Linked DNA regions of Rhodopseudomonas palustris. Each later gene encodes a partner of the first gene's protein in a complex. Links are inferred from orthologs where the notes say so. Each region holds a gene or a part of one and is shown in the gene's direction. Other genes may lie near its edges. The genes, in order: ccmB and ccmE.

Region 1 (8,807 bases):
CGCCGCACCGGTCCAATCGCCGACCTTCAGCAGATTGCGCACCACGTTGTGGTAGGTGACGTGCCGGCCGCGGTTCTCGCCGCGCCCGATCTCGATCGGAATCGCTTTGGACACCGCGCAAATCCAGACCTCGCCGCTCTTGGCGGTCTCGCCCTGGGGCGCCGCTGCGACCGAGACTTTGATCTCTTTGCCCTCGACCGCCACCGAGACCGGTACGGTCATCACCCCGTCGGTCTTGTCGGTGGTCTTGATCGCGCTGTCGATGCCGGCCCGATTGCTGCCGACGAGGTGCGCCGACCCGTTGACGACGACCTGTGGGGTGAACACGTCCCGATCGCCTCGCACTTGCGAGTAGGCTTTCTGGCGAGCGGTAAAACGCGAGTCGGCCAAGGTGTCTTTCCAGCCGAGATAGTCCCAGTAATCGATCGGGAGGCTTAGGGCGATCACCGACGGATCACGTGCAAGTTCGCCGATGATCTTGTCCGCCGGCGGACAGGACGAACAACCTTGCGAGGTGAACAGCTCAACCACGGCGCGGGGCTCGGCGGCAGCAAGGTCCGCCGTCGCGATCGTCACGCACAGGCCGAGTGCGCCGGACCACCGCGAAAATCCACCAACACCATTCATCGTCGTTTGCCGAGCCGCCTTTGCCGAGTGCTTCGGGACGGCGGCACGCCGCCATCCATCGAGGAGCCTTAAAACGAAAAGGCGGCCCTTTGCATAGGCCGCCTTCCGTTCACCTGCCACTCACTTCGCAGTGAGGCATTCTGCGCCTATCGGCGAAGATCGCGGCTCAGGCCGCGAGCTTGCGCAGCACGTAGTGCAGAATACCGCCGTTGCGGTAGTAATCGAGTTCGTCGAGCGTATCGATGCGGCACAGCAGCGGCACGCGCTTGCGCTTGCCTGCAGCCGAGGTGATCTCGGCTTCCAGCATCTGCCGCGGCTTGAGGTCGCCCTCGAGGCCGCGGATCGTGACCTTCTCGTCGCCCTTGAGGCCGAGCGAGGCCCACGAGGTGCCCTCTTCGAAGGTCAGCGGCAGCACGCCCATGCCGACCAGGTTCGAGCGGTGGATACGCTCGAAGCTCTGGCAGATCACGGCGCGAACGCCGAGCAGACGGGTGCCCTTCGCGGCCCAGTCGCGCGACGAACCGTTGCCGTATTCGGCACCGGCGAACACCACCAGCGGCACCTTCTCTTCCTGGTACTTCATGGCAGCGTCGTAGATCGACATCTGCTCGCCGTCGGGCCAGTGCTTGGTCAGGCCGCCTTCCGGAATGTTGCCGTCGGCGCCCTTCAGCATGTGGTTCTTGATGCGGATGTTGGCGAAGGTGCCGCGCATCATCACTTCGTGGTTGCCGCGGCGGGTGCCGTACTGATTGAAGTCGGCCGGGCGGACCTGACGCTCGGTCAGGTACTTACCAGCCGGCGACGTCAGCTTGATCGAACCGGCCGGCGAGATGTGGTCGGTGGTGATCTTGTCGCCGAACAGCGCCAGCACGCGGGCGTCGACCACGTCGGTGATCGGCTCCGGCTGCTTGGTCATGCCTTCGAAATACGGCGGGTTCTGCACGTAGGTCGACGACATGTTCCACTTGTAGGTCTCGGACTCGACCGTCTTGATCTTGCGCCAGTTGGTGTCGCCCTTGAACACGTCGGCGTAGCGCGCCTTGAAGATCTTGGAGGTCACGTACTTCTTGACGAAGGCGTTGATCTCCTTGGTGCTCGGCCAGATGTCCTTCAGGTAAACCGGCTTGCCGTCCTTGCCGGTGCCGATCGGATCGACCGCGAGGTTCTTGGTCACCGAGCCGGCGAGCGCGTAGGCCACCACCAGCGGCGGCGACGCCAGATAGTTCGCCTGCACGTCTGGCGAGACGCGGCCTTCGAAGTTGCGGTTGCCCGACAGCACGGCGGCGGCAACGATGCCGTTGTCGTTGATCGACTTCGAGATCTCCTCCGGCAGCGGGCCGGAATTGCCGATGCAGGTGGTGCAGCCGAAGCCGACCAGGTTGAAGCCGACCTTGTCGAGGTCCTTCTGCAGACCCGAGTTCGCCAGATACTCGGCGACGACCTGCGAGCCCGGGGCCAGCGAGGTCTTCACCCACGGCGCCGCTTTGAGGCCCTTGGCGGCGGCGTTACGCGCCAACAGGCCGGCGCCGATCAGCACGCTCGGGTTCGAGGTGTTGGTGCAGGAGGTGATCGCCGCGATCACCACGTCACCATGGCCGATATCGAAATTGCGGCCTTCGACCTTGTAGCGGGCGCCGTCGAGCGCCTTCTTGTATTCGGCGTCCATCGCCGTGGTGAAGCCTTCCGCCACCGCCGGCAGCGCGACGCGACCCTCGGGACGCTTCGGACCGGCCAGCGACGGCACCACGTCGGCGAGGTCCAGCGTCAGCGTCACGGTGAACACCGGGTCCGGCGACTTGGCGGTGCGGAACAGGCCCTGCGCCTTGGCGTACTTCTCGACCAGCGCGACCCGCGCCGAGGCACGGCCCGAGGTCTTCAAGTAATCGATGGTTTCACCGTCGACCGGGAAGAAGCCGCAGGTCGCACCGTATTCCGGCGCCATATTGGCGATCGTCGCCTTGTCGGCGACCGAGAGGTTGTCGAGGCCCGGGCCGAAGAATTCGACGAACTTGCCGACCACGCCCTGCTTACGCAGCATCTGGGTGACGGTCAGCACCAGGTCAGTCGCGGTGACGCCTTCCTTGAGCGCGCCCTTGAGCTTGAAGCCGACCACTTCGGGCAGCAGCATCGACAGCGGCTGGCCGAGCATCGCAGCTTCCGCCTCAATGCCACCGACGCCCCAGCCGAGCACGGCGAGACCGTTGACCATGGTGGTGTGCGAGTCGGTACCGACCAGCGTGTCCGGATAGGCGACTTCGAAGGTACCGGTCTTGCGGCCGATCGTCATCTTCTCCTTCTTGGTCCAGACCGTCTGCGCCAAGTACTCGAGATTGACCTGGTGGCAGATGCCGGTGCCGGGCGGCACCACCGCGAAGTTCGAGAATGCCTTCTGGCCCCACTTCAGGAACTCGTAGCGCTCCTGGTTCTGCTTGTACTCCTCGGCGACGTTCTTCTTGAACGCCTGGTTGTTACCGAAGAAGTTGACGATCACCGAGTGGTCGATCACGAGGTCGACCGGCACCAGCGGATTGATCTTCTCGGCATCACCACCGAGCTTCTGCATCGCGTTGCGCATCGCCGCCAGATCGACCACGGCCGGCACGCCGGTGAAGTCCTGCATCAGCACGCGCGCCGGGCGGAATGCGATTTCGTGCTCCAGCGCCTTCTTCCGCATCCACTTGGCGACCGCCATGATGTCGGCCTTTTTGACGGTGCGGTCGTCCTCGTTGCGCAGCAGGTTTTCCAGCAGCACCTTCATCGAGTAGGGCAGACGGGAGATCCCCTTCAGGCCGTTCTTCTCGGCAGTGGGCAGGCTGTAATAGACGTAAGACTTGCTGCCGACCTTGAGGATCTTCCGGCATTTGAAGCTGTCGAGCGAGGTCATGTAAGGCGGGTCCCAGATTATCGTTTTCGATTGGGCGAGCTTGTATGCTGGCTCCGGAGGGGCAGGCCGTCCGGCTTGCAGGCGCCGATCGTGTGCTGCATCAAGTTCCGGCTTATAGAACCTTTCCAATTGCGCCGCCAGTTCGACAATGACAGGCGAGCGCATCGATTTGTGAGCAGACCGTTCCGATCCCGGAGCGGAACAGGTTGGGATACATGCGGCTGTCGGGGCGCGACTTACGGTGTGTACGAGGTGGCCGCGAGGTATTCGCCGGACTGGCCTTCGAGGCGAGCGGCGGCGAAGCGCTGGCGCTGGTCGGACACAACGGCGCCGGCAAGACGTCACTATTGCGGCTGATCGCCGGGCTGCTGACACCGGAGGCTGGAACCATCGCGCTCGACGGCGGGGAACCGGATACGCCGGTCGCCGAACAGGCGCACTATCTCGGCCATCGCGACGCGCTCAAGCCGTCGCTGAGCGTCGCTGAAAATCTCGGCTTCTGGCGTGACTTTCTCGGCGGCGAACGCACCGATCTGAGCGCCGGCATCAAGGCGGTCGGGCTCGGCCATGCGGCCGAACTGCCGGCGGCGTATCTGTCGGCCGGCCAGCGCCGGCGGCTGTCGATTGCCCGCCTGCTGGTGGTGCGGCGGCCGATCTGGCTGCTCGATGAACCGACCTCGGCGCTCGACGTCAAAGGCCAGGAGCTGTTCGTCGGCCTGATGCAGGATCACCTCACCCGCGGCGGCATCATCGTCGCCGCCACCCACACGCCACTCGGCATTCCGGTGCGCGAGCAGCGGATCGGAGCCGCGACATGACCGCGCTCGGCGCCATCATTCGCCGCGATATCAAGATTGCGCTCCGTGTCGGCGGCGGCGCGCTGATCGGCGTACTGTTCTTCCTCACCGTGGTGGTGCTGATGCCGTTCGCGGTCGGCCCGGACCTTGCGCTGCTCAAACGCCTCGGCCCCGCGATCCTGTGGCTCGGCGCGCTGCTCGCCAGCCTGCTGACGCTCGACCGGCTGTTCACTGCCGACGCCGAGGACGGCTCGCTCGACCTGATCGTGATGAGCCGCACCCCGCTGGAGCTGACCTGCGCCGCCAAGGCGCTGGCGCACTGGCTGGCGGCGGGTCTGCCGCTGATCGTCGCCACCCCGGTGCTCGGCCTGCTGCTCAACCTCGACGGCAGCGCCTCGCTGGCCGTGATGGCGACGCTGCTGGCCGGCACCCCGGCGCTGACCTTCACCGGCATGATCGGCGCCGCACTGGCGGTGGCGCTGCGGCGCGGGGGCCTGCTGCTGGCCGTGCTGGTGCTGCCGCTGTCGATCCCGGTGCTGATCTTCGGAGTTTCCGCCTCCCAGGCAGCGATCGTCGGCCCGGTGTCGTTCGGCACCCCGTTCTCGATCCTGTGCGCGATCTCGCTGCTCAGCCTGGTGATCGGCCCGTTCGCCGCCGCCGCCAGCCTGCGGCAGGGACTGGATTAGGGCGAATCACCGCTGATCAACTCCTTCGGAAGTCGCCGCCGACCTGCGTCACGTCATTGCCTGTGCGGGCCCCGGCCATTATCAGGGACGTCATGAAGCTGACCGAACTCGCCAATCCGACCCGGTTCCTGACGCTCGCGGGGCGCCTGCTGCCCTGGCTGGCGGCCGCGACCGCATTGGCGCTGGCGGCGGGACTGACCCAGGGCATGCTGGCACCCGACGACTACCAGCAAGGCGCGACCGTCAAGATCATGTTCGTGCACGTGCCGAACGCCTGGCTGGCGATGTTCGTGTGGGGGGTGATGAGCGTCGCCTCACTCGGCACGCTGGTCTGGCGGCATCCGCTCGCCGACGTCGCGGCCAAGACCGCCGCGCCGATCGGCGCGGCCTTCACCTTTCTCGCGCTGGTCACCGGCTCGCTGTGGGGGCGGCCGATGTGGGGCACCTATTGGGAATGGGACGCCCGGCTGACCTCGATGCTGGTGCTGTTTCTGATGTATCTCGGACTGATCGCGCTGTGGCGCGCGGTCGAGGACCCGTCCCGAGCCGCTCGCGCCGCCGCCGTGCTGACCTTGGTCGGCGCCGTCAACCTGCCGATCATCAAGTTCTCAGTCGACTGGTGGAATACGCTGCATCAGCCGGCCTCGGTGGTGCGGGTGGGCGGATCGACGCTCGACAAGGCGTTCCTGATCCCGCTACTGGTCACCGCGATCGGGTTTTCACTGCTGTTTCTGACGCTGCATCTAGCCGCGATGCGGAACGAGATCCTGCGCCGGCGGGTGCGTTCGCTGCAGATGATGCAGGCCAGCCGGGCCGAGGCGGCGTGATGTTCGGCAAATACGCGGACTTCATCGTCTCATCCTACGCCGCGACCGCGATCGTGGTGCTGCTGCTGATCGGCTGGGTGGTGCTGGATTATCGCAAGCAGAAGGCGCGGCTGCGCGACCTCGAAGCCCGCGGCGCCGTCCGCCGCTCCGGCCGCAGCGCCACCGATCACTAACAACGCACGGATCATCATGAGCGACACCTTCGATCCCGCCTCGCCGAAGCGCCGCTCCTGGCTGGTGGTGCTGCCGGCGCTGCTGTTCGCCGGGCTGGCGGTGTTGTTCTGGTTTCGGCTGGGCGACAGCGACGTGTCGCGGATCCCCTCGGCCCTGATCGGGCGGCCGGCGCCGCAGACGCCGCTACCGCCGCTGGACGGCCTGAGCCGTGACGGCAGCCAGGTCGCGGGACTCGATCCGGCGATGTTCAAGGGCAAGGTCAGCGTCGTTAACGTCTGGGCGTCGTGGTGCGTGCCTTGCCATGACGAAGCGCCGCTGCTGATGACGCTGGCGCAGGACACCCGCATCCAGCTCGTCGGGATCGACTACAAGGACAAGCCCGACAATGCCCGCCGTTTCCTCGGCCGGTACGGCAATCCGTTCGCCGCTGTCGGGGTCGATGCCTCGGGCCGCGCTGCGATCGAATGGGGCGTGTACGGCGTGCCGGAGACCTTCGTCATCGGGCGCGACGGCAAGATCGCCTACAAGCTGGTCGGACCGATTACGCCGGACAACATCGAGAGGGTGCTGAAGCCGGAAATCAGCAAGGCGCTGGCGGCGTCGCAGAGCTGACCAACCTGTTAGCACCGCCAAAAGCCCCTCGAAAATAAATCAGACCGTTTATCGGTCGTTCATCGCACCGCCATTGCGGCGCCATGAATCCGGGATGAGCTTCGGGCGTTACTAACAACGTCCTTTGGAGGGACATCCGATGGGTACTTCGACTTTCCGTCGTCTCACGCTCGCCCCGCTCGCCGTCGCGCTCGGCCTGCTCGCCTCCGCGCCGGCGATGGCGCAGGCTCCGCAGCCGGCCACGCCGCCGACCGCCAAATCCGACAAGATGGCCCCTCCGCCGAAAGCTGAGACCAAGGCGGCCGCTCCGGCGAAGTCGGAGAAGGTCGAGCTCCTCGATATCAACTCGGCGACCGCCGAACAGCTCGACGCGCTCCCCGGCGTCGGCAAGGCGTACTCCGCTGCGATCATCAAGGGCCGGCCCTACAAGGGCAAGGACGAGCTGGTGCAGAAGAAGATCGTGCCGCAGAAGACCTACGACGGCATCAAGGACAAGATCATCGCCAAGCAGAAGTAAGTCAGGCGATCACGCGACGCCAACGCGTCAACGTACTACGTCATGCCCGGGCTCGACCCGGGCATCCATCCCTTCACAACAAGATGGATTGCCGGGTCAAGCCCGGCAATGACGGCCTGGGGCCAAGCAGCCTCACCGCCCCGACACGTCGCCTTCGTCGGCTGCGCTCTGTTCGAGCGTGGCGGGTTCAGCCGCGTAGCGCTTGGTCAGCGGCATCTGCAGCAGCGCGAACAGCATGGTGAGCGGCACCACGCCGAACACCTTGAAGTTGACCCAGAAGTCGGTCGACTGCGTCCGCCAAACTGCTTCGTTCAGCAGCGCCATCGCAAAGAAGAACAGCGCCCAGCGCAGCGTCAGCTTGCGCCAGCCCGCCGCCGTCAGGTTGAACACCTGATCGAACATGATGGCGATGAAGCTGCGGCCGAACAGCAGCCCGCCGCCGAGCACCGCGCCGAACAGCGAGTACACGATGGTCGGCTTCATCTTGATGAAGGTCTCGTCGTGCAGCACCAGCGTCAGGGTGCCGAACACCAGCACCACCACGGCGGTGACCAGCGCCATCACCGGCACATGCCGGGTGACGACGTAGGACGCGATCACGGCCGCCACCACCGCCACCATGAAGGCACCGGTCGCGGCGAACAGATGAAACTTGGCGTTGACGATGAAGAACACCAGCAGCGGCCCAAGCTCGGTCGCCAGCTTGAACAGCGGGTGCGGCCGGTTGGGCTTGAGCAGGTCGTCCGTCATGCCGCCTCCGTGCCGGCGATCGCCTTGGCGAAATCGCGCGCGGTGAACGGCGCCAGATCCTCGACGCCCTCGCCGACACCGATGAAATGCACCGGCAGCTTATGCTTCTCGGCGATCGCCACCAGGATGCCGCCGCGCGCCGTGCCGTCGAGCTTGGTCATCACCAGGCCGGTGACGCCGGCGGTCTTGGTGAACGCCTCGACCTGCGACAGCGCGTTCTGGCCGACGGTGGCGTCGAGCACCAGCAGCACCGCATGCGGCGCGGTGGCATCGACCTTCTTGATGACCCGCACCACCTTTTCGAGCTCGCTCATCAGTTCGGTGCGGTTCTGCAGCCGACCGGCGGTATCGATCAGCAGCACGTCACGGCCTTGCTCTTTGGCTGCGGTCAGCGCGTTGAAGGCGAGGCCTGCGGCGTCCGAACCCTGCGCGCCTGCGACCACCGGGGTGCCGGTGCGATCGCCCCAGACCTTGAGCTGATCGATCGCCGCAGCCCGGAAGGTGTCGCCGGCGGCCAGCATCACCTTGTGGCCCTCGGAGGCGAACCGGGCCGACAATTTGCCGATGGTGGTGGTCTTGCCGGAACCGTTGACCCCGACCATCAGGATCACGAACGGCTTGTTGCCGGCGTCGACCTCGAGCGGCTGCGCCACCGGCGCCAGCACCTTCTCGACCTCCGCGGCCACGATCTCTTTGACGTCGCTGGCCGAGATCATCTTGTCGTAGCGGCCCTCGCCGACCGCCTTGGCGATCCGCGCCGCCACCTCGGTACCGAGATCGGCGCGCAGCAGCACGTCCTCGATCTCCTCGAGCATCGCCCGATCGAGCTTGCGCTTGGAGACGAATTCCGACAGCGCGGTCCCGATCGAGCTCGAGGTGCGCTTCAGTCCGCTGGACAGCCGTCGCCACCAGCTCTGTTTCGAATTTTCCGGA
Region 2 (8,650 bases), 1.8 Mb from region 1 along the record:
CCGGCGACGCCACCGAGATTTTCGAAGAAACCCGCACCTTCGATTATTATCTCGCGGGCACCTTCCTGGCGCTGTCGATCGGCCTGGTGCTGACCACGATCTTCCAGGTCCGGTTCGGCCTCGCGCCGCTGAAGCGGATCTCGGAGTCGATCGCCGACGTTCGGTCCGGCCGGGCCGAGCGGCTGGAGGGCCAGTTCCCGGTCGAGATCGCGACGCTGGCGCGCGAGACCAACGCGCTGATCGAAGCCAACCGCGAAATCGTCGAGCGCGCCCGGACCCACGTCGGCAACCTGGCGCATGCGATCAAGACGCCGCTGTCGGTGCTGGTCAATGAGGCCAGCGCCCGCCCGGGCGATCCGCTGGCCGCGAAGGTGATGGAGCAGGCCGAGCTGATGCGCAGCCAGGTCACCCATCATCTGGAGCGCGCCCGGATCGCGGCGCGGCTCACCGTCATCGGCACCATCACCGAGGTCGAGCCGGTGATCGAGGCGCTGCGCCGGACCATGGAGAAGATCCACCGCGACCGTGCCATCCAGGTCCGCGCCGAGGTCGCGCCCGGCCTCAAGTTCCGCGGCGAGCGCCAGGACCTCGAGGAGATGGTCGGCAATCTGGTCGACAACGCCTGCAAATGGGCGGCCGGGCGGGTGTTCATCGCCGTCACCGGCGAGAAGGGCGACGAGCCGGGCGGTCCGCCCAAGCTGCGGATCGTGGTCGACGACGACGGTATTGGGCTGTCGGCCGAGCAGCGCGCGATCGTCGCCCGGCGCGGCAAGCGGCTCGACGAGAGCAAGCCCGGCTCCGGCCTCGGTCTGGCAATTGTCGTTGATCTTGCAGCGCTTTACGGCGGCGAGCTGAAGCTCGACAACGCCCCGATCGGCGGCCTGCGCGCCGAGCTATGGCTGCCTGCGGCATAACGAGCCGCGCAGTTGCCACAGGGGCGCCAGAATTTGCATCTTGTTTTCCTTAACGGTTATGGATGTAGGCTGTTGGCCTTCGGGGAGCCGTTGGGGATGACCATGACGTCTTGGGGGGTGAAGCCGCTGTTGCTGCTCACCGGCGCGCTGGCGCTGGCTGGGTGCGATCGTACGTCCGGGCTGGTGGCCCGGGTGGATTCCTTCACCAGCACCGCGACCTCGGATTTCGGCCGCAATGACGGCAGCGCCGCGGTCGATGCCGCCGCAATGGGCGGCCTGATCGGGCCGAAGATCGGCGCGCTGCTCAATGCCGAAGACCGCCGGCTGGCCTATGCGGCCGAGCTGGAAGCGCTCGATCGTGGCGAATCCGGAGCCCCGGTGGCGTGGAAGAACGCGTCCTCAGGCCGCTACGGCAACATCGTGCCCGGGCCGGTCTATATGAAGCAAGGCGCTACCTGCCGCGGCTACTCGCACGCGGTGACGATCGGCCAGCAGATCGAGATCTCCCGCGGCACCGCCTGCCGCGCTCAGGACGGCGCCCCCTGGACGGCGCAAGGCTGACCGGCATCTGCTCCCGGCGCGCTGGAAGCCGAAATTTTTCAGCGTGTTATCGTCATGAGCGGCAGTTGCAGCAGAGTGTGAATCCGGCGTTCGCGGCGGTCACCTCAACCCCTTCTTAACATCGCCGTGGCTATCTCTGGAGGGTAGCGCCGTGGCGTGACGGGCACCATGCGAGTGGTGCGCAATTCCACGCGTGCCGACAGCCTGCAAACCATTGGGCGCATGAGCCAGACACCCACCGAACGGCTGAGAGATTATCTCTCCCAGCTCCCGCCGCAGTCCCAAGCGCTGCTGATGCGGGAATTCGAGCGTGCGCTCGAACGAGGCGAGGATGTCGCGGTCGCCAGCTTCGTGCTGGAGGAGTTGCGCAAGATCGTTCGCGGCTCCGAGGACGACAACAAGCCTCGCTCCGAGGATCCGGCCCGGCTGATGTTCCGGGTGCTGGAACCGTTTCTGATCGATCCCAAGGAATCGCCGCGGCCTGGACAGCTCCGGCGCTCGTCGCTGACCTCGGTCTGGCAGTGGCTGGAGCGCGAGGGCATTCCGGATCAGATCCGCGAATTCGAAGCCGGGCTGATCGGCCTGCGCGGCGCGCCGGCGTCGCAAGTCGAGCAACTGGTCCGCAAGCTGCAGCAGGCCGCCGCCGCTGCGATCGACAAGCTGATCAATCCCGAGCCGGGCGTCGACCGCCAGCGCGCGATGTCGAGGGTCGGACCGCCGTCCGCAGTCGAGGATCTGGCGCCGATCGGCGCGGTGCTGAAGAACCGCGACGCCATCGACACCTTCAACGGCAAGCTCTCCAGCAACCTGCGGGTGTTCGGCGACAGCCAGGTCAATTCGATGATCGCGGCGCTCAACGTGCCGGCGCTGCAGACGCCGATCCTGCTGCCGTTCGCGCTGACGCTGATCCTCAATCACCTCAACCAGCCGTGGCAGATCGTCCGGATGGCGATCAAGGTCGCGGGCTCGGACGACGAGATCAAGGTCGCGGCCACGCCTTACGGCGTCGCCGTCACCATGGCGATCCAGGATCTGGCGCGGCTCACTGCCGATCTGCGCGAGGAAATCCGCCGCGGCCACTACGGCAACGTCGCCGAAAATCTGAAAGTGATTCACGACGGCATTCGCGGCCTGCGCACCGAACTCGACATCCGCAGCGACTCGTCGTGGGGCAAGCAGCTCGCCGCGATCCGCGTCGACATCTCCAACGCGGTGAAGTCGGAGATCGAGAGCGTGCCGGGCAGGGTGCGCCGGCTGCTGCGGCAGCGTCCCGACAAGGACATCGCCAGCGGCGCCAAGCTCGACCAGCTCGAGGTCGACGAGACCGCCGCGCTGATCGATTTCGTCGCGGTGTGCCGCACCTATGCCAGCGAGCTGGCGATCAACGAAGTGACGCAGCGGACCTATTCCGAGCTACAGCAATATGTCGAGAAGTCCACCGACGCGCTGGTGCAGTCGCTGCGCGGCTCCGACGCCCGGGTCAAGCCGTTCCGGCATCAGCAGGCGCAGGCCGCGGTCCGGTTCTGCGAATTGCTGTTCAGCCACGACTACGCCTCGCTGATGAGTCGCGCGGTCGAAAACGCCATGGTCGTGGTGGAACGCAAGCCGGCGGCGCGGGCGGGCTGAACTCCCCTTTGATTCAAATCAAGTTTCGTCCCCTGCGGCGCCTTATCCGGTGCCGCAAATGTCAATTGCGGCTATCGTCCGACCATGGTGTAACCCGCCCGGATTTTCGACCTGCCGGGCCGGTGCCGCGGCTCCTTAGTCTTCACCCGGAACCTCGCTCGAATGGCGCTTTGGTTTGTGTTCGCGATGATGACGGCCGTGGCGGTGTTCGCCGTGCTGTGGCCGCTCGGGCGTAGCGTCAAGGCGCAGCGCGATGGCAGCGAGGCGGCGGTCTACAAGGACCAACTCGCCGAGGTCGACCGCGATGCCGCGATCGGGCTGATCGGCCCCTCCGAAGCCTCCGCCGCCAAGGTCGAGATCGGCCGCCGGCTGCTCGCCAGCGCCGAGGCTGAACGCACCACCCCGACCACCACCCGCCGCGGCCTGCGCCGCTTGGTTGCGCTGACGGCGCTGGTCGGACTGCCGGTGCTTGCGGTCGCGATCTATCTGCCGCTTGGCTCGCCGACGCTGCCGGACGAGCCGCTGGTGGCGCGGGCCAAGGCGCCGGCCAGCTCGCAGCCGCTCGACAATCTGGTGGCCCAGGTCGAGGCGCATCTGGAGAAGAACCCGACCGACGGCCGCGGCTGGACCGTGCTGGCGCCGGTGCTGGCCAAGACCGGCCGGTTCGAGGATGCGGCGCGCGCCTATCGCAATGCGATTACTTACGCCGGCGAGACCGCGGACCGCCGCGCCGATCTCGGCGAGGTGCTGACTTCGGCGGCGGGCGGTGTCGTGACCGCCGACGCCAAGACCGAATTCGAGCGTGCGGTCGCGCTCAATCAGGATGAAGCCAAGGCGCGCTACTTCCTCGGCCTCGCTGCCGAACAGGATGGCCGCCCAAAGGACGCCGCGACGATCTGGCGCGCGATGCTGGAGAAGGCGCCGGCCGACGCGCCGTGGCGGCCGATGCTGCAGACCGAGCTCGCCCGCGTCGACGGCACCGCCAAGCAGCCGGCGTTGCCGGAAGGCGCGGCCGCTGCCGTGCAGAACATGAGCGAAGCCGATCGTGCCGCGATGATCCAGGGCATGGTCGCCAAGCTCGCCGCGCGACTGAAGCAGAACGGCGACGACGTCGACGGCTGGCTGCGGCTGGTGCGCGCCTATATGGTGCTCGGCGACACCGACAAGGCCAAGAGCGCGCAGACCGAAGCGCGCCAGGCGGTCGCCGACAAGCCCGACCGGCTGAAGCAGCTCAACGACGGCCTCAAGGGCCTCGGGCTCGACGGCTGACGATTGCAGCACGAACGATGTGTTTTCGACATCTTCGTCAGACAAACAGTTCGAGCGACGCCGCGAAGCGTCGCTTGTGAACATCCGGTAGAGGACGCCGAGGCGAACGAACCATGACGCGTAAACAGCGGCGGTTGTTGATGATCGGGGGCGCCGGGGTGGTGCTCATCGTGGCGGTGGGGCTGGTGCTCAACGCGCTGCGCGACTCGATCGTGTTCTTCTCGACGCCGAAGATGGTGGCCGAACAGCACATCGAGGCCGGCAAGCGGTTCCGGCTCGGCGGCGTGGTCGAGCCCGGCTCGCTGCAGCGCGGCGAGCAACTCAGGGTGTCGTTCAAGGTCACCGACGGCGCGGCCAGCCTGCCGGTCGCCTACAAGGGCATTCTGCCGGACCTGTTCCGCGAAGGGCAGGGCGTGATCGCCGAAGGCTCGCTCGACAAGGCCGGCGTGTTCGAAGCCGACACCGTGCTCGCCAAGCACGACGAGAAGTACATGCCGAAGGAAGTCGCCGACGCCTTGAAGAAGGACGGCCACTGGAAGGACGACTACGGCAAGAAGCCCCCCGGTGAGACGACCGCGGGCCAGACCTCGGCGAATGCGGCGGAGGGCGGCAAATGATCGCCGAGGCCGGGCACTACGCACTGGTTCTGGCGCTGGCTCTGGCGCTGATCCAGTCCACCGTTCCGCTGCTCGGCGCGCGGCTCAATGACGGCGCGCTGATGAACGTGGCGCGCTCGACCGCGCTGGTGCAGTTGCTGTTCGCTGGCCTGTCGTTCACCGCGCTGGTGTGGCTGCACGTCACCTCCGACTTCTCGGTGGTGAACGTGTACGAGAACTCCCACTCGATGAAGCCGCTGCTCTACAAGATCACCGGCGTGTGGGGGAACCACGAAGGCTCGATGCTGCTGTGGGTGGCGATCCTGGCGCTGTTCGGCGGCCTGGTCGCGGCGTTCGGCAACAACCTGCCGCTGTCGCTCCGCGCCCACGTGTTGGCTGTTCAGGGCTGGGTCGCAACTGCGTTCTATCTGTTCATCCTGATCACCTCGAACCCGTTCGCGCGGATTGCCAATGCGCCGGCCGAAGGCCGCGATCTCAACCCGGTGCTGCAGGATATCGGTCTCGCGGTGCATCCGCCGATGCTGTACCTCGGCTATGTCGGGTTCTCGATTTCGTTCTCGTTCGCCGCCGCGGCGCTGATGGAAGGCCGGCTCGACGCCGCCTGGGCGCGCTGGGTGCGGCCGTGGACACTGGTCGCCTGGATCTTCCTCACCCTCGGCATCGCGATGGGCTCGTATTGGGCCTACTACGAACTCGGCTGGGGCGGCTGGTGGTTCTGGGACCCGGTCGAGAACGCCTCGCTGATGCCGTGGCTCGCCGGCACCGCGCTCTTGCACTCGGCGCTGGTGATGGAGAAGCGCAACGCGCTGAAGGTCTGGACCATCCTGCTGTCGATCCTGACCTTCTCGCTGTCGCTGCTCGGCACCTTCCTGGTGCGCTCCGGCGTGCTCACCTCGGTGCACGCCTTCGCCACCGATCCGTCGCGCGGCGTGTTCATCCTGATCATCCTGTGCGTGTTCATCGGCGGCAGCCTGACGCTGTTCGCCTGGCGGGCTTCGTCGCTCAAGCAGGGCGGTCTGTTCGCGCCGATCTCGCGCGAAGGCTCGCTGGTGCTGAACAATCTGTTCCTCACCACCGCCTGCGCCACCGTGTTCGTCGGCACGCTGTATCCGCTGGCGCTGGAAGTGCTGACCGGCGACAAGATCTCGGTCGGCGCGCCGTTCTTCAATCTCACCTTCGGCCCGCTGATGGTGCCGCTGCTGGTCGCGGTGCCGTTTGGTCCGCTGCTGGCCTGGAAGCGCGGCGATCTGGTCGGCGCCGCGCAGCGGCTGATCGCCGCCGGCGTGGTGGCGCTGCTGGCGGTCTCCTTCGTGTACGCCTGGGTCCATGGCGGCGCGGTGCTGGCGCCGCTGGCGATCGGGCTTGCGGTGTTCGTCATCCTCGGCGCGCTGATCGACATCGCCGAGCGCATTGCGCTGTTCCGCGGTCCGCTGTCGATCTCGCTGCGCCGGGCCTCCGGCCTGCCGCGCTCGGCCTGGGGCACGATGTTCGCCCATGCGGCGCTCGGCGTGACGCTGATCGGCATCGTCTGCGAGACCACCTGGAACAGCGAGTACATCGCCGCGATGAAGCCGGGGGACAGCACCAAGCTCGCCGGCTACGAGTTCAAGTTCGAAGGCGCCAATCAGCGCCAGGGACCGAACTATCGCGAGTTGCTGACGCAGTTCACGGTGACCGAGAACGGCCGGCTGGTCGGCGGCATGGCGCCGTCGAAGCGTAGCTTCATCACCCGCGGCTCCTCCACCACCGAGGCGGCGCTGCTGACCCGCGGCTTCAGCCAGCTCTACATCTCGCTCGGCGATCTCAACGACCAGGGCGCGGTGACGGTGCGGATCTATCACAAGCCGATGGTGCTGCTGATCTGGTTCGGCCCGATCCTGATGGCGCTCGGCGGCCTGCTGTCGCTGTCCGATCGCCGCTTGCGGGTCGGTGCGCCGAAACCCGCCAAGGCGCCGCGCGTACTGCAGCCGGCCGAGTAGGGTGGAGAGACCGATGCGGAAGCTAGTCGCCGCTCTGTTCATCGTGTTCGCGACCGTCGTCGCGTCGCCGCTGGCGCATGCGGTGCAGCCCGACGAGGTGATGGCCGATCCGAAGCAGGAGTCGCGGGCGCGCGAGCTATCGCGCGAGCTGCGCTGCATGGTGTGCCAGAACCAGTCGATCGACGATTCCGACGCGACGCTCGCGAAGGACCTGCGGCTGCTGGTGCGCGAGCGGATCGCGGCCGGCGACAGCAACAAGCAGGTGATCGACTATCTCGTCTCGCGCTACGGCGAGTTCGTGCTCCTGAAGCCGCGGTTCGAGACGCACACGCTGCTGCTGTGGCTGCTGCCGCCGCTGGTGCTGGTCGCCGGCGGCCTCGGCCTGTGGCTGCACATCCGCCGACGCAGCCGCGACGCCGCCCGTGCCAGCGACGCCCCGAAGCCGCTCAGTGCCGACGAGCAGGCGCGGCTCGACAAGCTGCTGGCCGAGGGCGCGGATCAAGCGCCCTAATTTTGCAGCAGAGCTGATCGGATCTCTCCGAACGTGGCCGAGCAGGCGGGAGCGGTCCTGTGCTCCGCTCAATTCGCCGGGTGTAACATGGTCAGCGACAACGGCGCCGAGTTCGCGCGGAACGGCGCGATGGACGTCGGCGTTCGCGGCGCGCGGCGATGATGAACTCTTGCGCCCCCGCATGGCACACTGCAGCGACGCTCGTGGCGAAGGTTCTAGGGCGGTCCGGCCTTCAAGCCCGCCCCTCACTCAAGGACCCGGTCGCCGTGGCGGCCGGGTCTCCCTTGGGATGACGAGATCGGTGGGAGCTACTCCGCCGCGATCGGCTTCGGCATCGGGCCGAGCTTGACGCCGTCCGGATAATACTTCCAGCCGTCGCGGACCTTGATCTTGTCGTCCCAGGGAAGCTTGTAGTTGCCTTCGGCGAGGTCGCGCACCCAGGTCAGGTAGTTCGCCTTTTCGCCGCCGGGCTTGCCGACATAGGCACGGCAGCCGAGGTTGAAGATGTTGTTCTCCAGCGCCCAGTTCTCGCGCGCCTTGTCGACCAGGCGGGGGAACAGTTCGGCGGTGACGATCTCCCAGGGATTGCGGTGGCCCTGCTGGATGACGTTGCCGTCGTAATTGCACACCGTGCCTTCGCCGAAGTAATAGAACACGCCGTCGTAGCCGGCCAGGTTGACCGACATGGTGTACATCAGGTTCTGCCAGGCGTTGGTCCGGTTGGTCCAGATCCACTGATCATTGACCTGGGTCGAATAGCCGGAGATCCGGATGTAGACGTTGGCGCCCTTGTAGGCGGCCTCGCGCGCCAGTTCCGGGAACATGCCGTCGTGGCAGATGCAGACCGCGAGTTTCGAGCCCTTCGGGCCGTCGCACACCGGCATGCCGTAATTGCCCGGCGACCACGGCTCGATCGGCACCCACGGCTGCAGCTTGCGATAATGCAGCGCCAGTTCGCCGTCGGCGTTGATGATGATCGCGGTGTTGAACGGCGGCAGCGACGGATCGTCGTTACGCTCCATCAGCGAGAACACGCCCCAGACCTTGTTGCGCTTGCACGCCTGCTTGAACGCGCCGATCTCCGGCGAATCCACCGTCAGCAGCATCTCGTCGTAGGTCCAGATCGCGGTGTTGAGACCCTGGGTCGAATATTCGGGGAACACGATCAGATCG

Evidence for each region.
Region 2: the proteins of ccmB (region 1) and ccmE are in contact, whole or in part, in a solved structure (PDB 8CE8), measured with the Escherichia coli proteins. The link is inferred for Rhodopseudomonas palustris from one-to-one orthologs.

Annotation. Positions count from the first base shown.
Region 1 is NZ_CP058907.1:220,081-228,887, forward strand. Bases 3,251-6,159 are described here. They hold ccmB (heme exporter protein CcmB), read left to right. Parts: upstream 3,251-4,325; coding sequence 4,326-4,994; downstream 4,995-6,159. Other genes in these bases: acnA (aconitate hydratase AcnA), read right to left, coding at 3,251-3,511; ccmA (heme ABC exporter ATP-binding protein CcmA), read left to right, coding at 3,727-4,329; HZF03_RS01040 (heme ABC transporter permease), read left to right, coding at 5,087-5,821; ccmD (heme exporter protein CcmD), read left to right, coding at 5,821-5,994; HZF03_RS01050 (DsbE family thiol:disulfide interchange protein), read left to right, coding at 6,011-6,159. Outside these bases: HZF03_RS01020 (DUF1223 domain-containing protein), read right to left, coding at 1-627; more of acnA, read right to left, coding at 794-3,250; more of HZF03_RS01050, read left to right, coding at 6,160-6,607; HZF03_RS01055 (ComEA family DNA-binding protein), read left to right, coding at 6,747-7,124; HZF03_RS01060 (septation protein A), read right to left, coding at 7,257-7,874; signal recognition particle-docking protein FtsY, read right to left, coding at 7,871-8,807. UniProt on the Escherichia coli protein: Required for the export of heme to the periplasm for the biogenesis of c-type cytochromes.
Region 2 is NZ_CP058907.1:2,063,168-2,071,817, forward strand. What follows is about bases 3,484-6,235. They hold ccmE (cytochrome c maturation protein CcmE), read left to right. Parts: upstream 3,484-4,483; coding sequence 4,484-4,987; downstream 4,988-6,235. Other genes in these bases: ccmI (c-type cytochrome biogenesis protein CcmI), read left to right, coding at 3,484-4,370; HZF03_RS09525 (heme lyase CcmF/NrfE family subunit), read left to right, coding at 4,984-6,235. Also shown: HZF03_RS09500 (sensor histidine kinase), read left to right, coding at 1-914; HZF03_RS09505 (RT0821/Lpp0805 family surface protein), read left to right, coding at 1,011-1,475; HZF03_RS09510 (hypothetical protein), read left to right, coding at 1,698-3,101; more of ccmI, read left to right, coding at 3,264-3,483; more of HZF03_RS09525, read left to right, coding at 6,236-6,966; HZF03_RS09530 (cytochrome c-type biogenesis protein), read left to right, coding at 6,980-7,477; HZF03_RS09535 (formamidase), read right to left, coding at 7,786-8,650. UniProt on the Escherichia coli protein: Heme chaperone required for the biogenesis of c-type cytochromes. Transiently binds heme delivered by CcmC and transfers the heme to apo-cytochromes in a process facilitated by CcmF and CcmH.